One region of the Pantoea folii genome, then DNA from elsewhere that is predicted to be linked to it. Evidence: predicted binding sites of a transcription regulator. Region 1 holds the regulator's gene; each other region holds the start of a gene.
What was found. The regulator Fur, encoded in region 1, represses iron uptake genes when iron is present. The targets are predictions, from matches to a motif close to ATAATAATGAGAACNACTATCAA.
Positions count from the first base shown of each region.

Region 2: the regulator Fur is predicted to act here: its motif matches at 1,903-1,925, upstream of AC1MDE_RS14815 (TonB-dependent siderophore receptor).
Region 3: the regulator Fur is predicted to act here: its motif matches at 1,646-1,668, upstream of fes (enterochelin esterase).
Region 4: the regulator Fur is predicted to act here: its motif matches at 2,878-2,900, upstream of fepD (Fe(3+)-siderophore ABC transporter permease).

Region 1 covers NZ_JBWXON010000030.1:34,467-39,020, forward strand. The annotation lists gene ybfF (esterase) at 1-499, shown strand, start outside; gene ybfE (LexA regulated protein) at 668-943, shown strand; gene fldA (flavodoxin FldA) at 1,079-1,609, shown strand; gene fur (ferric iron uptake transcriptional regulator) at 1,965-2,414, shown strand; gene AC1MDE_RS24820 (hypothetical protein) at 2,476-2,871, opposite strand; gene glnS (glutamine--tRNA ligase) at 3,106-4,554, opposite strand, start outside.
Region 2 covers NZ_JBWXON010000012.1:31,974-36,527, reverse strand. The annotation lists gene AC1MDE_RS14830 (GntR family transcriptional regulator) at 1-595, shown strand, start outside; gene AC1MDE_RS14825 (DUF1330 domain-containing protein) at 595-882, shown strand; gene AC1MDE_RS14820 (helix-turn-helix transcriptional regulator) at 965-1,807, opposite strand; gene AC1MDE_RS14815 (TonB-dependent siderophore receptor) at 2,151-4,277, shown strand; gene AC1MDE_RS14810 (ABC transporter substrate-binding protein) at 4,293-4,554, shown strand, end outside.
Region 3 covers NZ_JBWXON010000014.1:43,343-47,896, forward strand. The annotation lists gene AC1MDE_RS16490 (amino acid adenylation domain-containing protein) at 1-350, opposite strand, end outside; gene fes (enterochelin esterase) at 383-1,594, opposite strand; gene AC1MDE_RS16500 (TonB-dependent siderophore receptor) at 1,855-4,128, shown strand; gene pmrB (two-component system sensor histidine kinase PmrB) at 4,125-4,554, opposite strand, start outside.
Region 4 covers NZ_JBWXON010000014.1:33,860-38,413, forward strand. The annotation lists gene AC1MDE_RS16460 (isochorismate synthase) at 1-419, opposite strand, end outside; gene fepB (Fe2+-enterobactin ABC transporter substrate-binding protein) at 597-1,562, shown strand; gene entS (enterobactin transporter EntS) at 1,557-2,807, opposite strand; gene fepD (Fe(3+)-siderophore ABC transporter permease) at 2,947-3,936, shown strand; gene fepG (iron-enterobactin ABC transporter permease) at 3,933-4,554, shown strand, end outside.

The sequences.
Region 1 (4,554 bases):
GATGGGCGGTAAGATCGCCATGGCATTGAGCGCAGTGGCCCCCGAACGTATTGAGAAGATGGTGCTGATCGATATCGCGCCCGTGGATTACCAAACCCGCCGCCACGATGAAATCTTTGCCGGTATTCGCGCCGTCACCGCCGCGGGTGTAACGCGTCGTAGCGAAGCGGCCGAGGTGATGCGTCAACATGTCACTGAAGAGGGGGTAATTCAGTTTATCCTCAAGTCCTTTGTCGAGGGCGAGTGGCGCTTTAACGTGCCGGTGCTGTGGGACAACTACACCACGATTTCTGGCTGGGAAGAAGTTCCCGCCTGGCCACATCCCGCATTGTTTATCCGCGGTGGCGATTCTCCTTACCTCGACAATCAGCACCGCGATGCACTGCTACGCCAGTTCCCGCAGGCACACGCACACGTGATTAGCGGGGCCGGTCATTGGGTACATGCTGAAAAACCTGATGCGGTTTTGCGCGCAGTTCGTCGCTTTTTTAACCTGTAAAAGCAAAAGCTTGCCGTATGCGGTTTAGGGTTGGCGTCGCGGATGGTGCTGGAGTATGATGTCGCGCTAAAAATTTGCCGCGGATGATTTTTTCGCCGTGGTCGGGCCGATAATGTATAAATCGCGCAGCGCCTTTCCGCCGTTCGCGCCCACTCAGTTTCACAAATCATGGCAAAAGAACAGACAGACCGTACCACGCTTGATCTTTTTGCAGACGAGCGGCGTCCTGGTCGACCCAAAACCAGCCTGCTGACACGTGACGAACAGTTGCGTATCAACAAACGTAACCAGCTCAAGCGCGATAAAGTGCGAGGGCTGCGTCGTGTTGAGCTGAAAATGTCCAGCGAAGCGGTTGACGCCCTGAACACGCTGGCCGAGCAACAAAACATCAGCCGCAGCGAGTTGATTGAACAAATGCTGCTGGCGCAACTCAAACTGTCTTAGCGCGCTGACCGCACGCAGGAACACAAAGTTCAGGCTTTACTCGTTCCGCCCTTTTCAACGGTCTGCTATCATTCGCTAACATGTGCAGTCAATTGACTTACTTTCACAATCAGGCTTTAAGAGGTTACTTAACCCATGGCAATCGTAGGCATTTTCTTCGGCAGCGATACCGGCAACACTGAAAACATTGCAAAAATGATCCAGAAACAACTGGGTAAAGATGTCGCCGAAGTGCATGACATTGCTAAGAGCACCAAAGAAGATCTCGCAGCGTTCGACATCCTGCTGCTGGGCATTCCTACCTGGTATTACGGCGAAGCACAGTGTGACTGGGATGACTTCTTCCCTTCGCTGGAAGAGATCGACTTTAATGGCAAACTGGTGGCGCTGTTTGGTTGTGGCGACCAGGAAGACTACGCAGAATATTTCTGTGATGCGATGGGCACGATTCGCGACATCATTGAGCCAAATGGCGCGGTGATCGTGGGCCACTGGCCGACCGAGGGCTATCATTTTGAAGCCTCTAAAGGTCTGGCCGATGACAAACACTTCCTCGGCCTGGCAATTGACGAAGACCGTCAACCTGAGCTGACCAACGAACGTGTTGATGCCTGGGTGAAACAGATTTTTGATGAGCTGCAGTTAAAAGAGATCATCGAAGCCTGATGCCTCGCCTCCCCAATGTGAGCGCTGGCTCACATTGGGACAAAGGAATTTCCTATAAAAATAATAGCTACGGTTTTTTAACTTTTCCCCGCAAATCTGTAGAATACCCGCAATGGTCATCCGCTTATTCCTCTGATTGTTGACTGAGGCTGAGTGAAATGGAAACCCAAACCACACCGTTCCGCGCTGACGTAGGCGATGTTTATCCTTACGACTTTTGTTGATTTGCGCGATACCCCGGTTTTCATTTCACTGCTTGAGTTCTATAATGAGACGCAAATGAGAATACGTGTGACCTAAACATTCAAGGCCCCTGCGCCGTAAGTGACATGCAAAGTAACAGGACAATATCCGAATGACTGACAACAACTCCGCATTGAAGAAGGCTGGCCTGAAAGTCACTCTGCCAAGATTGAAAATTTTGGAAGTGCTTCAGGGACCGGGCCCCGAGTCCCATCACGTCAGTGCGGAAGATTTGTATAAGCGCCTGATCGATATGGGCGAAGAGATTGGCCTGGCAACGGTATATCGCGTTCTTAACCAGTTTGATGACGCGGGTATCGTCACCCGTCATAACTTCGAAGGCGGCAAATCCGTATTCGAACTGACTCAGCAGCATCACCATGACCACTTGATCTGCCTGGATTGTGGCAAAGTAATCGAATTCAGCGATGAATCAATCGAAACGCGTCAGCGTGAGATTGCCACTCGCCATGGCATTAAACTCAGTAACCACAGCCTGTACTTGTACGGCCACTGTGCACTGGGAGACTGCCGCGAAGACGAGACGCTCCACGATAAGTAATTGAGTGTGCTATGCAATATAAAAAAACCGGTGCTGGTCACCGGTTTTTTTATGCCTGTTATCAAGCGATAAAGGTCTCGTGGAGGTAGCGCCAGCGAGGAATGGTGGTGCTGCAATCCAGCACAGCCAAAGAGATGCGCGTTTGATGGGTGCCGTTCAACATCTGCAGTTCACGATACTGAATCGTCACTTCCTGGCTCTGTTGAGAAATGATGGCATGCTCACTGGTGGCAATGCGCAGCCCTTCCCGCTGACCGTGCAGTTTGCGAAACAGCACTTCGGTCTCATTCAGATCCAGCTGCTTACCCAGCGGCGTCACCATTTTGAAATCCGGGTGAAAGTGTGACAATAGCAGTTCCATGCTGTCATCACTGCCTTCTACCTGGTTAAAAACACGTTCAATAAGCTGATGTAATACCACCACACTATGCTTAGCTTCCAGGGCGAGACTTGTCATTTTATTTCCTTTGATAACCCGCAGAGCTTTGTTGAGAGCGCATAGCCTACCTGAAATACAATTTTTCACACTCGCAAATGGGTTAATTTTGCTAAAGTCAGAATTGTCGCAAAATAGACAACAAGCTCAGCTTGCCGCCTTCAGCATAATTAATTGCTCGTGGCGAATTACAGGCAATAAAAAAGGGCGATTGCTCGCCCTTTCATGATCATATTGTGCTATTGACGAAAGATATTACTCGCCAATCTTCGCGAAAGTATCGCGCAGTCCAACCGTGCGGTTAAACACCAATTTACCCGGCTGTGAGTAGACGCTATCGGCACAGAAATAACCTTCACGTTCAAACTGATAAGCTGCGGTAGTGGCCGCTTCACGCAAACCAGACTCCACGAAGCCCTGTTTGATCTCCAGCGAGTTCGGGTTAATGGTGGTGAGGAAATCCTCAGCCGCCGCGGGGTTTGGCACGCTGAACAGACGGTCGTAAAGACGGAACTCAGCTGGCAGTCCATGAATGGCGGAAACCCAGTGGATCACACCTTTCACTTTGCGACCATCCGCCGGATCCTTGCTCAGGGTGTCAACATCACAAGTGGCATAGATGCAGGTAATGTTACCCTCTTCGTCTTTCGCCACACGCTCAGCACGAATCACATAAGCATTGCGCAGACGCACTTCTTTGCCCAGAATCAAACGTTTGTACTGTTTGTTGGCTTCTTCACGGAAGTCAGCGCGATCAATCCACACTTCACGGCTGAACGACACTTCACGCGTGCCCATCTCCGGCTTGTTTGGATGATTAGGCATGGTCAGCGTTTCTTCGTGGCCGGCGGGCAGGTTTTCGATCACCACTTTCAACGGGTCAAGTACCGCCATCGCGCGTGGTGCGTTCTCATTGAGATCGTCACGAATACAGGATTCCAGCGACGCCATCTCAACGATATTGTCCTGTTTAGTCACGCCGATGCGGCGGCAGAATTCACGAATCGAGGCCGCGCTGTAACCACGACGGCGCAGACCTGAAACGGTCAGCATGCGGGGATCGTCCCAGCCTTCCACCACTTTCTCGGTGACCAACTGCGTCAGCTTGCGCTTCGACATCACCGCGTATTCCAGATTCAGCCGCGAGAATTCGTACTGGCGCGGATGCTGCGGAATGGTGATATTGTCCAGCACCCAATCGTAAAGGCGACGGTTGTCCTGGAACTCCAGCGTACACAATGAGTGGGTAATGCCTTCGATCGCATCCGAAATGCAGTGGGTGAAGTCGTACATCGGGTAGATGCACCACTTGCTGCCGGTCTGATGGTGATCGGCAAACTTAATGCGGTATAGCACCGGATCGCGCATCACAATGAAGCTCGATGCCATGTCGATTTTGGCACGCAGACAAGCTTTACCTTCCTCGAAACCGCCATCACGCATTTTCTGGAACAGCGCGAGGTTCTCTTCCACGCTGCGGTCGCGGTACGGGCTGTTTTTACCCGCCGCAGTCAAGGTGCCGCGATATTCACGGATCTCTTCCGCCGACAACTCATCAACGTAAGCCAGACCTTTATTGATCAGCTCAACGGCGTAGTTAAACAGTTGGTCGAAATAGTCTGAGGAGTAACGAATGTTGCCGCTCCACTCAAAGCCCAGCCATTGCACGTCACGCTTGATGGATTCAACGAACTCCAGGTCTTC
Region 2 (4,554 bases), on a different contig from region 1:
CTCCGGATACTTTAAGGCTGGCGACCGTTTGGTTGAACGCTCACTGTGTGATGAATTAGGTGTAAGCCGTACCGTGGTGCGCGAAGTTATTCGCTATCTGGAAGCGGAAGGTTTAATTGAAAACCTGCCGAAAAAAGGTCCGATTGTGGCGATATTAACCTGGGAAGTGGCCGAGCAGATTTACGATATTCGTATCCTGCTGGAATCCGAAGCGGCGAAGGATTGCGCAAAATTAGCCACCAGCAGTGATAAAAAGAATCTGCACAAGAAACTCCTGCGCATTGCTAAAGCCTCGCACGATCATGATGATATTGAACGCGTTGAAGCGTCTCAGGCCTTTTATGAAGCACTCTTTTCCATTGCAAAACATCATATTGCGTGGGAAATCGTCCAGCGCCTGAATAGTCGTATCAGCCGACTGCGCGCACTGACCCTGCGCAGCCCTGAACGTCAGGTGGCAGGTTTTGAGCGTATGTCGCGTATTTATGAAGCGATTGAAGAGAACAATGCCGAACACGCGCAAGAGGCCGTCAAACAGCATCTTTCAGAAGCGGCCACGCTGGCTAAATCTATTCTGACTGCCGAGGAAAAATAATGTCTGCTTATTGGATCGCCCACGTCAATATTGAGGATGCACAGCAGTACCAGAATTATATTGAGCTGGCACCGCTTGCGTTTAAAAAATATCAAGCGAAGTTTATTGCTCGCGGTGAAAATGCCACCTCACTTGAGGGTAATGAATTTAAGAAGCATGTGATCATTGAATTCCCCGATTATCAAATGGCGCTAGACTGCTATCATTCTGACGAGTATCAGTTAGCCAAAAAGCAGCGTGAGAACGTGGCAACAGCCATGATTACCATTGTGGATGGGCTGGCGTAGAATTGGACCTACTCCCCTGGGTTGATTTGCCGCTCAATTCCTCAGTTTAAAAAGCTAAGCAATCAGATCGCTCTGCCCCGCTTCAGCCCCGCATATCCTTAGGTGCAAAGCCATATTTTTTGCGGAAAGCGACGGAGAAATGGGCGGGCGAATAACCGACTTGATAGGCCACTGAAGAGACGCTGGCTTCCCCCGTCGACAACATACGCCAGGCGGTTTCGAGTCGCAGCGTTTGCAAATAGCCGTATATGCTCTGATTAAACAGGCGTCGGAACCCGGCGGTGAGTTTACGCGTGTTCAGGCCAACTTTTGCACTGAGATCGCGAATTGAGGGTGGTGAGTCGATGTGCTCCGCGAGCAAGTTTTTCACATCATGCAGCCGGGCAATATCGCAGGAGCTCAGGCGTAACGTTGATTGCTGCAACGTTATGTCTTCACTGACCAAACTATCCAGCGTGTGAGCGACGATCTCCAGCGCCTTGCCCGTCATGTACAGCTGCCGGGCAACGCCTTGCAGTGGGTTGGTAAACAGTTGCGCTCTCAGTCCACTCAGGCATTTCGGCGTTGCCTGAATACGCATACCTGGATTTGCGGACAAATCGAGCTGCATGCCTGCAGTCAGTGTGTTGATGGAGTCGGCGCAAAGATGCTGGCTCAACGAGTGCGTAGAGATATTCACGGCGGTGTAATTCAAATCAGCACCAGGCAGTAAGCATTGACTTGCGTGCGCTAAATCCTGACTCCATACAGCACAGAGTGCCGGGCCTTTAATATGCCGCTCAGCCTGCTGAGGGAAGCGGCACAACAGTTCACCACTTTCAATGATGATGATTTTCAGACCCACAAACAGCTGCTCATCCTGCCAGATCGCGTGCTGCGGATTCACGCTGCCGCTGGTAAGTGAAATATCACCCCTCAACAACATCTGTACTCCGCCATCACCTCCCTGGCTAAGTTTGCTCTTTCTGGCGGAAAGCTTCTGCGAATCCATAGTTAACCCTGTCATTGAGATGAGTGATATTGATAATCATTCTCAATGTAAGCGTTTTGTAAATGCCTGTCCATGGGTATATCGAAACGCAAACCGTCTACTGGCAGCAAAATAAGCACCGACCCTAAATTGACTTCCCGGCCACACCGGGAAGTTTCATTTTGCATGTTTTCTAAAGAAAGAGTTCGGCAAGCGAAAGTGTTGCTGATTGTCTGCCCACATTCTCACTGACACACTTTTAGCCGACAAAAAAGTCGCTTCTATTGTGGAGAATACCTTGGAAAACAATAATAAAAATTGGGCTCGCTGGACCACGCCCCTTACCTGCCTGGCGCTGTTAATTAATGCCCATTGCGCGCTGGCAGAAGATACCTTGCAAGTCACGGCAGACAGCAAAACGGCACCAGAAAAAGGCTACGTTGCACAGACCAGCACAACGGGGAGCCGCACCAATGAATCCATTCTTGCTGCGCCCCAGTCAGTATCGGTGATCACCCGCAGCGAAATGGACGATCGTAACGTGCAGAGCACCACCCAGGCCCTGCAATACACACCGGGAGTGTATGCCTCAACCTCTGCGATCTCGTCCCGCTTTGACTACTTCAACATCCGTGGTTTTGATTCAACACTGAACGGGACCTTGCTGGATGGATTGCGATCCACCACTCAGCAGTCCTACGTACGCTACGAACCTTACGGATTGGAACAACTGGACGTGCTGCGTGGCCCGAATGGTTTCCTTTATGGCGCAGGATCGCCAGGCGGTATTATCAACGCCATCAGCAAGCGTCCCGCGTTAAATGCACAGCATGAAGTGGCCATTCAGACCGGCAGTCATGGCCGCATGCAGGGCCAGTTCGACACCTCCGGGCCGCTTAACGATGATAAAACACTGCTCTATCGCGTGGTGGGTGTGGGGCGTGACAGTAATACCCAGTTCAACAACGTCCCGGATGACACCCTGTACCTGGCACCTTCCTTGACCTGGCGCCCCGATGCAGACACTTCATTGACCGTATTGGCCTCAGTTAGCCGCAATAAATTTGGCCCGCCACGCCCTTACCTGCCGCTGTATGGCACCTTGCTCAGCAACCCTAACGGGCAGGTTAACCGCAACAGTTATCTTGATGGGACCAATCTCGATAACCATATGACCCAGAGCAATCTGGGTTACGAACTTGACCACCATTTTGGCGATCGCTGGACCTTTCATTCTGCCAGTCGCTACACCGAAACCGACCTGATGACGCAAACGCTTTCAGGCGCGTCGCTGGCGGCGGACATGCGCACGCTGAATCGCGTGGCCTATGAGTTCGGTATCAAAGGGAAAGTCTTCGCCACCGATAACAACCTCAAGACCGAGTGGGATGCAGGGCCCGTACACGGTTCCAGCGTTGCGGGCGTGTCGTTCCGCCACACCGGGGAGGATTACTATCTGAACTATGGCCGGGCCAGCAGCATTGATATTTACCAGCCGACCGGCAATGGTCGCTTCCCGACGACCTCGCCCCATACCAGCACGCAGCAGAATGCTAACGAAACCGGCGTTTACCTCTCTAACAGCCTCGCGTTGTTCCAGCATCTGAACCTCGACCTCTCTGCGCGTCAGGACTGGGCTTCGGTGAACACCAAAAACCGTCTCAACGACACTTACACTTCGCAGGACGATCAGCGCTTTACGTGGCGGGCAGGCTTAAGCTGGATAACGGATATCGGCGTGGCACCTTATGTCAGTTATGCCACCTCGTTTGCGCCAGTGCTGGGCACCAATTTCTATGGTGACGCCTACAAACCCACCACCGGAAAACAGTGGGAAGTCGGTGTGAAGTATCAGCCAGAACAGTTTGACGCACTGTTTACGCTGGCATGGTTCGACCTGACGCAGGACAACGTGCAGACCACCGATCCCGACAATACGTTGAACAAAATTCAGACCGGACAGGTCACCTCGAAAGGGATCGAAGCCTCAGCCACCGCCAACCTCACCGATGACTGGAAACTGATTGCCAGTTACAGCTGGAACAATCTTGAGACCAGCAAGACCACGGTGGCCGGTGCACAGGGCAAAACGCCCACCGCCATGCCTGAACACATGGCCTCTCTCTGGAGCAATTACACCGTTGCGAGTGGCCCGCTGGCTTCACTGGGCTTAGGCGCGGGTGTGCGCTATGTCGGCTCGACCTGGGCTGACACCAACAACACCATCAAAGTACCGGACTACACCCTGGTTGATGCCTCCATTCACTACGATTTGGGACAGATCAATGCCCATCTCCATGGAATGAATGTGGCGCTCAACGCCAATAACCTGCTTAACAAGCATTATTGGGTCAGTTGCTCAACCACCACCTGCACCACGGGTTATGACCGCTCGTTAAGCGCCACCCTGTCCTATCGCTGGTAAGTTAAGGAAAACATCATGATGAGAAAATCCAACCTGATAATGTGGCTGTGCGCACTCTGCCTGATGTGCAGTGCTTCTTCAGCGTGGGCAGCGATTACGGTCACCGATATGCTGCAGCGTAAAGTGACTCTGCCTGTACCAGCAAAACGCGTGGTGCTGGGAGAGAGTCGCCACATCATTACGCTGGCGCTGCTGGAGAAAGATCCTTTCCATAATCTGGTGGGCTGGGGAGACGATCTCCAGCGCTACTCACCGGCCACCTGGGAGGCGATAAAAA
Region 3 (4,554 bases), on a different contig from region 1:
CCGTTCATGTCTTCACGCATTAACGCGCGGGCTTTGGTGGCGGCATCGGTGTCAGCGCGCAAATCCACGATTTTTGGCGCACTGAACGTCTGCGGTTGCAGCCACTGCAGTGCTTCGCCCTCGACTTCGGCAAACGCCATATTCAGCGTATCGGCTTCCTGCATGCCAGCCACGATGGCTTGCGCGAGCAGGTCGCTGTTAATCGCGCCGCGTAATTCGACAAAGTGTGCCACCGCATAAGCATTGTGGTGCTGGGTCAGCTGGTCGGCAATCCAGATGCCGGGCTGGGCTGCCACTAAGGGCAAGGTGTGTTGGTCGGTCATGGTTTTGTTCATCAGAGATTCAGACATCTGTGCTCCGGTTTGCGTCCTGCGTGATGAAGTTAAGTCGGATTGCGCCACAGGGCTTGCAGACCGTCGAGCAGACCACCGCGCCAGCATAGCGCGTCATGGCCGCCCTCCACCGGCAGGTAATTCACCTGATAACCGGCAGCGGTAAGTTTTTGTTCTAATTGTTGATTGGCTTGCAGAATCAGGCCTTCACGTTTACCCGCCTCCAGCCAGAAACGCAGCGGTTGTTTCGGAGCCAGTCCGCTATCCAGCGCCTGCAACAGCCAGCCGTATGGGTTGCCACGTTCGGGCCACCAGAATGATCCAGATAGGCTCAGCGCATTGCCAAACGTCTCCGGGAAATGCAGCGCGGCAAACACCGATGCCAGCCCGCCGAAACTTTGTCCAGCCACCAGTGTGCTGTCTGCCTGTTGGCGATAGGGTGCCCATTGCGCCACCTGCGGCAGTAACTCCTGCTGCACGGCTTGCCAGAACTGCGGATTACAGGGCAGTTCACGACTACGGTGTTCACGATCGATGATGTCAATAAACAGATAAACGGCAGGTGGGAGTTTCCCTGCGTCAGTAAGTTGCTGCAATGGCCCGGCAATCGGCATTTGATTCGCCCAGAACTGCCCATCCAGCAGAATGGCCAGTGGACGTTGCGCGTTATCGGATTCGCCGGTGGCATAAATCCACACTTTGCGACTGTTACTTAGTAACGCGCTATCCCACTGATATTGTTGCAAAGAAACAGCCGATGCGCTGCCATCATCCACGGCTTGCCAGATTTGCTGATCAGGGGCTTGCGGGAGATGCAGCGGCGAAACGCCCATGCCACGCCCACCGGCCCAGCCGCGCAGTGTATTCAGGGGATCGGCCTTCGCCGTGGGGAATTTGTCACGCCACCAGTTTCGCAAGGCATACATGTCCGCCTCACCGCTAAAGTCGGTTGCCTGCTCATCGGGCATCAGACAGTAGCTGCCGCGCCAGTTTGATGGCAGCGCAGTTTGCCAGTACCACACATCGGTACCCGTTACGCGCACCAATGACTGAGGTGGACGTTTCTGGTGGTGATCGGTCACGCCAGTGATGTTGATCCATACACGCTGAATCGCTGACGTTTTTTCGCTGCCTTGGGGATCGCGCCAGAAGAAGGTCACCAGGCAGGTGCCATCCTGCTGAGGGTCAATTCGCGGAATACCCTGAGTTTGTTGCTCCTGCCACCAGGCTTCGCTACCGGTTACATCATTTCGCCAGGTCATAGGGGCTGCCAGTCACTGTGTAGGGAAAGATTTACATAAGATTAATAATTAATACTATTGATAACTATTTGCATTTGCAATAGGGTGTTTCCGCTCAAAAGAGCACGCTCGTTCCGCCTGACTCTTTCCTTCCTGGAAGGTTACGCAACGGATGGCACTGCCAGGTCTGGAACTGGGCGCGATAAGGACAGGGATATTCTCACCGGCTCGCCAGTTAAGAATCCAACGGCATTTTACTGGCCATCCAGGAATGAAAAACAATGACGCGTTACTCACGATTATCATTAGCTATTTTGATTGAACTGGGGCTGAGCGCCTCACTGCTCTCCGGCAGCGCCTGGGCAACAGACACTTCCAGCAAGACGACCAGCAGCCAATCCACTACCGACGCCGAATCGATGAACGGCGGCACGTTGATGGTGACCGCCCAGCAGCAGAATCTACAGGCGCCCGGCGTTTCTACCATCACTGCAGATGAAATTAAAAAGCATCCGCCTGCACGTGATGTCTCTGAAATTATTCGCACCATGCCGGGCGTTAACCTGACCGGTAACTCCACCAGTGGCCAGCGCGGTAACAATCGCCAGATCGATATTCGCGGCATGGGCCCGGAAAATACCCTGATTATGGTGGATGGTATGCCGATCACCAGCCGCAACTCGGTGCGTCTGGGCTGGCGTGGTGAGCGTGATACCCGCGGTGACACCAACTGGGTGCCGCCAGAGATGATCGAACGCATTGATGTGATTCGTGGCCCGGCCGCGGTGCGTTACGGTAACGGCGCAGCAGGCGGCGTGGTGAACATTATCACCAAGAAATATACCGATCAGCAGTGGCACGGTTCGTGGAATACCTACTTCAATGCGCCGGAACACAAATCGGAAGGCGCGACCAAACGCACTAACTTCAGCCTCGAAGGGCCGCTGGGTGATGACTTCAACTTCCGCTTGTACGGTGGCTTAGCGAAAACCCAGGCCGATGCTTATGACATCAACGAAGGTCATGCGGCAGCGCGTACCGGTACGTATGCGGGCAGTTATCCTTCTGGTCGTGAAGGCTCGGTCAATAAAGATATCAATGCGTTACTTAGCTGGGCGTTTGCTCCGATGCAAACCCTGGAGTTGCAAGCGGGTTACAGCCGTCAAGGCAACCTTTACGCAGGCGATACGCAGAACACCAACACCAGTGCGCTGGTGAAAAGCCTCTATGGCGATGAAACTAACCGCCTGTATCGCCAGAATATCTCGTTGAAATGGACCGGTGCCTGGGATAACGGTGTCAGCACCAATACCTATGCGCGCTATGAGAAAACCCGTAACACCCGTATCAATGAAGGTCTGGCGGGCGGTACGGAAGGTATCTTCTCTAACGATGGTTTCAACACCATTCAGTTAGACGATATTTTGCTGCACAGCGAAGTGAGCATTCCGTTTGAGTGGCTGATTAATCAGACGGCAACGCTGGGCGCCGAATGGAACCAGCAGAGCATGAAGGATCCCTCTTCAACCACTCAGGCTGCTAACTATGGTTCTGTACCTGGCGTGTCGAATACCGGTCGTAGCCCGTATTCGCAGGCGGAAATCTTCTCGCTGTTCGCTGAAGACAACATGGAACTGACCGACAGCACCATGCTGACGCCGAGTCTGCGTTTCGATCATCACTCGATTGTGGGTAACAACTGGAGCCCGTCTCTGAACCTGTCGCAAGGTTTGGGTGATGACTTCACACTGAAGATGGGGGCGGGCCTGGCTTATAAAGCGCCAAGCCTGTACCAGACTAACCCGAACTACCTGCTGTACAGCAACGGTCAGGGCTGTGCTGCCAGCACCGGTGCCTGTTATCTGCAAGGTAACCCAGACCTGAAAGCCGAAAACAGTTTCAACAAAGAGATTGGACTGGAGTGGAAACACGAAGGCTATCAGGCGGGTCTGACCTGGTTCCGTAACGATTACCGCAACAAGATTGAAGCGGGTTACGCAGCCGTCGGTAAAGCCTCTAATGGCACCACGGATATCTACAAGTGGGAAAACGTACCGAAAGCGGTGGTGGAAGGGCTGGAAGGTACGGTGAATGTGCCGTTCTCGGATAGCGTGAGCTGGAACAACAACTTCACCTACATGCTGCAGAGTAAGAACAAGGAAACCGGCGATCGTCTGTCGATCATCCCGGAATACACCCTGAACTCAACGCTGAGCTGGCAGGCAACGCAGGATCTGTCGTTGCAGACCACGTTGACCTGGTACGGCACGCAAACACCGAAAAAGTATGACTACAAAGGTCAACCGGTGACGGGTAGCGCGGCCGATAAAGTGAGTCCTTACTCCATTATTGGTCTGAGCGGGACTTATGATGTAAATAAGTACGCCAGCGTGACCCTGGGTATCGACAACCTGTTTGATAAGCGCCACTTCCGCGAAGGTAATGCGCAAACCACCGGTAACGCCACAACAGGCGCCTACCTGTACGGTGCGGGTGCCAATACTTATAACGAATCAGGCCGTACTTACTACATGAGCCTCAACACTCACTTCTAAAGCAGTTGATGCGGTAAATAGCAGCGGGCAATCAGCCCGCTGCTATCTTTACGGTTGACCAGCTCCAGCCTGCCACGGTGCATCTGTACAATGCGCAGCACAATGTTCAGACCTAATCCGCTGCCACCGTAGCGCTGATCGCGACGGCGGAAGGCTTGCGTCAGTTCTTCTGCCGCATCGGCCTCAATGCCCGGCCCCTGATCCCACACCTCGATAATCACCTGCTGCTTGTCCTGCTGCATTTTCACCTTCACTTCACTGCCTTCCGGGCTGTAGCGTGAGGCGTTTTCCAGCAGATTACGCAGCATCAGGCGCAGCAACACGGCTTCACCCTGTTGCGGAATATCTTTGCCGTTCGGCCAGTGCAGTGTTTGCTGTCGCTGTGCATAAAGTTCGGCCATTTCCGGCTGCAGCGGCTGCATGATG
Region 4 (4,554 bases), on a different contig from region 1:
GTTGCTGTCACCGCATCGGCCACCATTTGGGTAAAGACATCGTGATCGGGCACCGCCACGCGACGACGTACCTGCGGCAGCTCACTGGCAGCCGCTGGCAGCGCATTCTGTAGGTCGGCACGATGAAAAGTTTGATACGTTTCAGGAATAAACAGGGCCGCAGGCTGACTCACGTCAAACGGAATCGCACCCACCAGGATCGGATTCTCAATGCCTTGTTGTTTTGCCGCCGCAAAATGTTGATGCAGCTGAAGTTGAAAATCACCCTGCAATGATGCAGCGTCTGCCACAGAGGTGGTTATCGTGGTATAGCAGCCTTGAGTCGCGAGGCTTTGCCACGGCGAGGTAAAGAGGAACCCACGGCATAACGCAGAAAAATCCTCTAATAAGGCATTTTCAAACATGGATGATTCCACCATAATTTTCACCTATAAATGATAAGATTATTAAGAATGATTATCATTTTTATTATGGGCCTGTAACCTACGTCGATTGGACAAAAGAGTCAATCCATTCGCGGGATTTCCCGCATGATTTAGGCGTAATCGGAAGGTGACGTCGAGCCGTGCAATAAGCTAAAAGGTGGACCAAAACTTATGAATAAATGCGGTTTATTGGGCCTGACCGCCCTGTTGTTTATTTTCCAGACTTTCACAGGGCTCGCACAGGCAGAACAGGGATGGCCGCGCACGGTGCAGGGGGCAAAGGGTTCAATTACCTTAAACAAAGCTCCGCAGCGTATTGTTTCAACCAGCGTCACCTTAACTGGATCGTTGCTGGCAATTGATGCACCGGTGGTGGCTTCCGGTGCGACCGCTCCGAACAGCCGTCTGGCCGACGATCATGGCTTTTTCCGTCAATGGGGTGAGGTGGCAAAACAGCGCCATGTAAAACGTCTCTATATTGGCGAGCCGAGCGCCGAAGCGGTAGCCGCAGAAGCACCCGATCTGATTCTGGTGAGCGCCACAGGTAATGATTCTGCGATTAAACTCGCCAGCCAGCTTTCCGCCATCGCACCGACGCTGGTGGTGAATTACGACGACAAGAGCTGGCAGGATGTGGTGACGCTGCTGGGCCAGGCAACCGGCCACGAAGCGCAGGCGGCACAGCGAGTGAAAGCGTTTGACGATCGTGAAGCGGCGTTGAAAAAAGCCATCACCTTACCGCCGCAGCCGGTGTCTGCCATGGTGTGGAACGGCGATGGGCGTGCCGTCAACGTGTGGACCACGGAGTCAGCGCAGGGCAAACTGCTGGAGCAACTTGGCTTTACCCTCGCCGTTCCACCCGCCAGCGTGCAGCAAGGCCACAGCATGGGCCAGCGTAAAGACATCATTCAGCTGTCGGGTGAGAATGTGGGAAGCGGTTTGACGGGCAAAACCTTCCTGCTGTTTGCGGCTGATGACAAAACCACACAGTCAGTGATCGGCAATCCGTTCCTCGCGCAAAACGCGGCGGTTAAGGATAAGCAGGTATTCCCGCTTGGCGTCGATTCGTTCCGTCTGGATTACTACAGCGCCAGCAATCTGCTGGCGCGTCTGGAGAAACTGTTCGTTAAATCATGATGCCTGCTCCGCCAGCTCAGGGGCTGGCGGCGCATAACGACGTAAACGGCCCATTACACACCACATTACAATCCCCAACAGCGCTGCCGCAAAACCAAACGCGGCGGCAGCCTGTGGCGGCAATAACCACGATCCCATGGCCCCAATCATCGCCGCACCGATCGCATCTCCGGTGACATTTTGCGCGGTCCACAAGCCGTTAATGCGGCCCAGCAGATGGTCTGGCGTCAGCAGTTGAATCATCGCGTACTGCACCAGACTGTTGATGGCACTGAAATAACCAAACGCCACCAGACACAGCAGCGCCAGCGGCAGGTTGGGCATCAGACTGAATAATCCCAGCGCGATAAATCCGGCCACCGCACTGCCCAGCACCAGCTGTCCCGGTCGGGCTGCATGTTTCAGTTTACCGCTGGTGAACGCGCTGATGGCGGCACCCAGCGGCACGGCTGCGTAGAGCATGCCTAGCTGGTTAGCACTCACTGACCAATGTGGTGCGAGAGCGGGGTAGAGCACGCGAATCGCGCTGGCCAGAGTGACCAGAGCACCTATCAGCGCCACCATACCGACAATCGGGCTGGCAAACAGGAACTGCACCCCGGCGGCCAGCGACTTCAGCGGATGTTCACGCGGCTGAGGTGGCGGCGGGAGTTGCGGTAATTTCAGCAGCGTCAGTACGGTAATCAGTGTGCCAAACGCGGTTAAGCCGTAGTTCCACACCACGCCGCCGTGTGCAATGACAAGTCCGGCAATGGCTGGCGAGAGGATGGAGCCAAAACGCACCGTCAGCATGGTGATGGCGCCGGCCTGCATAATGTTTTCGCGCCCCACCAGCGCCGGTGTGGCCGCCAGCAGCGCCGTGACGCCAATCGCGCCAAAGAAGCCATCCCAGAATCCCAGCAGATACACCGCAATCAGTGAAGGCTGCGGCAGCGCAGCGTTAATCGCCAGCGCGATAAAGCCCAAGCCGCAGGTGGATCGGGCAAGCAAAATCAGTTTCTTACGCTCGTAGCGATCGGCTAACACTCCGCCGGTCAGCAGACCAATAAACATACCGGATGCGGCGAGGGTGACGGCCAATCCCACCAAAAGCGGGGAGTGCGTCATCTGCTGAATCTGCACCGGCACCGCCACGGCGAGCATGCCTAATGCGACAATCGAGATGAATCGGGCAATAAATACTGCGCGAAATGCCGCATGGGTTTTCAGCAGGGAGAGATCGATAAAGTGGGAAGATTTGTTCATTTGTTCGCCTTTTTGCACCAATTTTCCTCATCGTCCGCGAGGCGAGTCATGGTAACATAGGCAAACGCGAGTAATAACGATAACCATTATCAAATTGCGTTGCGCATGCGACGACGTTGAACAGTGAAGGTTTAGAACGATGCGCCAGATCCGTGCATTAGCAGGCTCAGGGATTCTGCTCTTGCTCCTCATCGCGCTCAGCTTGATGCTGGGGGCAAAATCGATACCCATTTCCGATGTTTATCATTCTCTTACCTCAGGCTGTAACAACGCTGAGTGCGTGATTGTGCGTGATGCACGCCTGCCGCGCACTCTGGCCGGATTGCTGGCGGGTGTCGCCCTTGGGTTAGCAGGCGCACTGATGCAAAGCCTGACGCGCAATCCACTGGCCGATCCGGGCATTCTCGGCGTTAACGCAGGTGCCGGGTTTGCGGTGGTGATCGGCATTGCGCTGTTTGGCGCGGATTCTCCCCTCGATTGGCTCGGCTTCGCGTTTGCCGGTGCACTGCTGGCGTCATTGCTGGTAGCGATGACGGGGGCGATTGGCGGCGGGCGAGTCAATCCGGTGCGACTGACGTTAGCGGGCGTGGCGCTGGGCGCGGTGCTGGATGGCCTGACGTCTGGTCTGTCACTGCTCAATCCCGATATTTATGATTATCTGCGTTTCTGGCACAGCGGCTCGCTGGATATTCGCAATTTCACTGTATTGCGCACCCTGTTCCCGGCCGTGCTAATCGGCAGCGGAGTGGCACTCTATTTGTCGCAGGCGTTGAACAGTTTAAGCATGGGCGGCGATATGGCGACCGCGCTGGGCACGCGGGTGGCGCGCACGCAACTGCTTGGTTTAGTGGCGATTGCGTTGTTGTGTGGTGCGGCGACGGCGGCAGTGGGGCCGATTGCTTTTATCGGACTGATGACGCCGCATTTTGCACGCTGGATGGTCGGCAACGATCACCGTTGGATGCTGCCCGCCACGGCGATCATTACCCCAATTCTGCTGCTGGCAGCGGATATTCTGGGACGACTGCTGGTGGCGGGCGAACTGCGCGTCTCCATCGTCACGGCGATGTTGGGTGCGCCGGTACTGATTGTGCTGGTGCGCCGTAAACTCGGGCGAGGTGCGTTATGACGCGTCGGGTTGGATTACATACCACGTGGTTGTTGCTCGGATGCGCACTGCTGGCGTATCTGGCGATGACGCGAGGCGCATTGCCGATTGGGGCTGAGCAGTTTTGGCAGGTGCTGGCGGGAAACGGTGCCAGCAACGTCAAGCTGATCGTTTTAGAGTGGCGACTGCCGCGTGTGCTAATGGCGCTGCTGATTGGCGCGGCACTGGGCGTCAGCGGCGCGATTTTCCAGTCACTGCTGCGCAACCCGCTCGGCAGCCCGGATATTCTCGGTTTCAATACCGGTGCCTATAGCGGCGTGCTGGTGGCGCTGGTGCTGTTCAATCAGGGCATCGCCGCCATGACCGGTGCAGCGTTGGTTGGCGGTATCGGCACGGCGGCATTGGTGTATCTGTTTGCCTGGCGCAACGGGGTAGAAACCTTCCGCCTGATTATTGTTGGTATCAGCGTGCGCGCCTTGCTGATGGCGCTGAATGCCTGGCTGATTATTAGTGCTTCGCTGGAATCCGCGCTCAGCGCCGGATTGTGGAGTGCCGGGTCGCTTAACGGCATCACCTGGGCGAAAACGCCGCCGGTGATTGGGGTATTGCTGCTGTCACTGTTGCTGATGGCATTGTTGA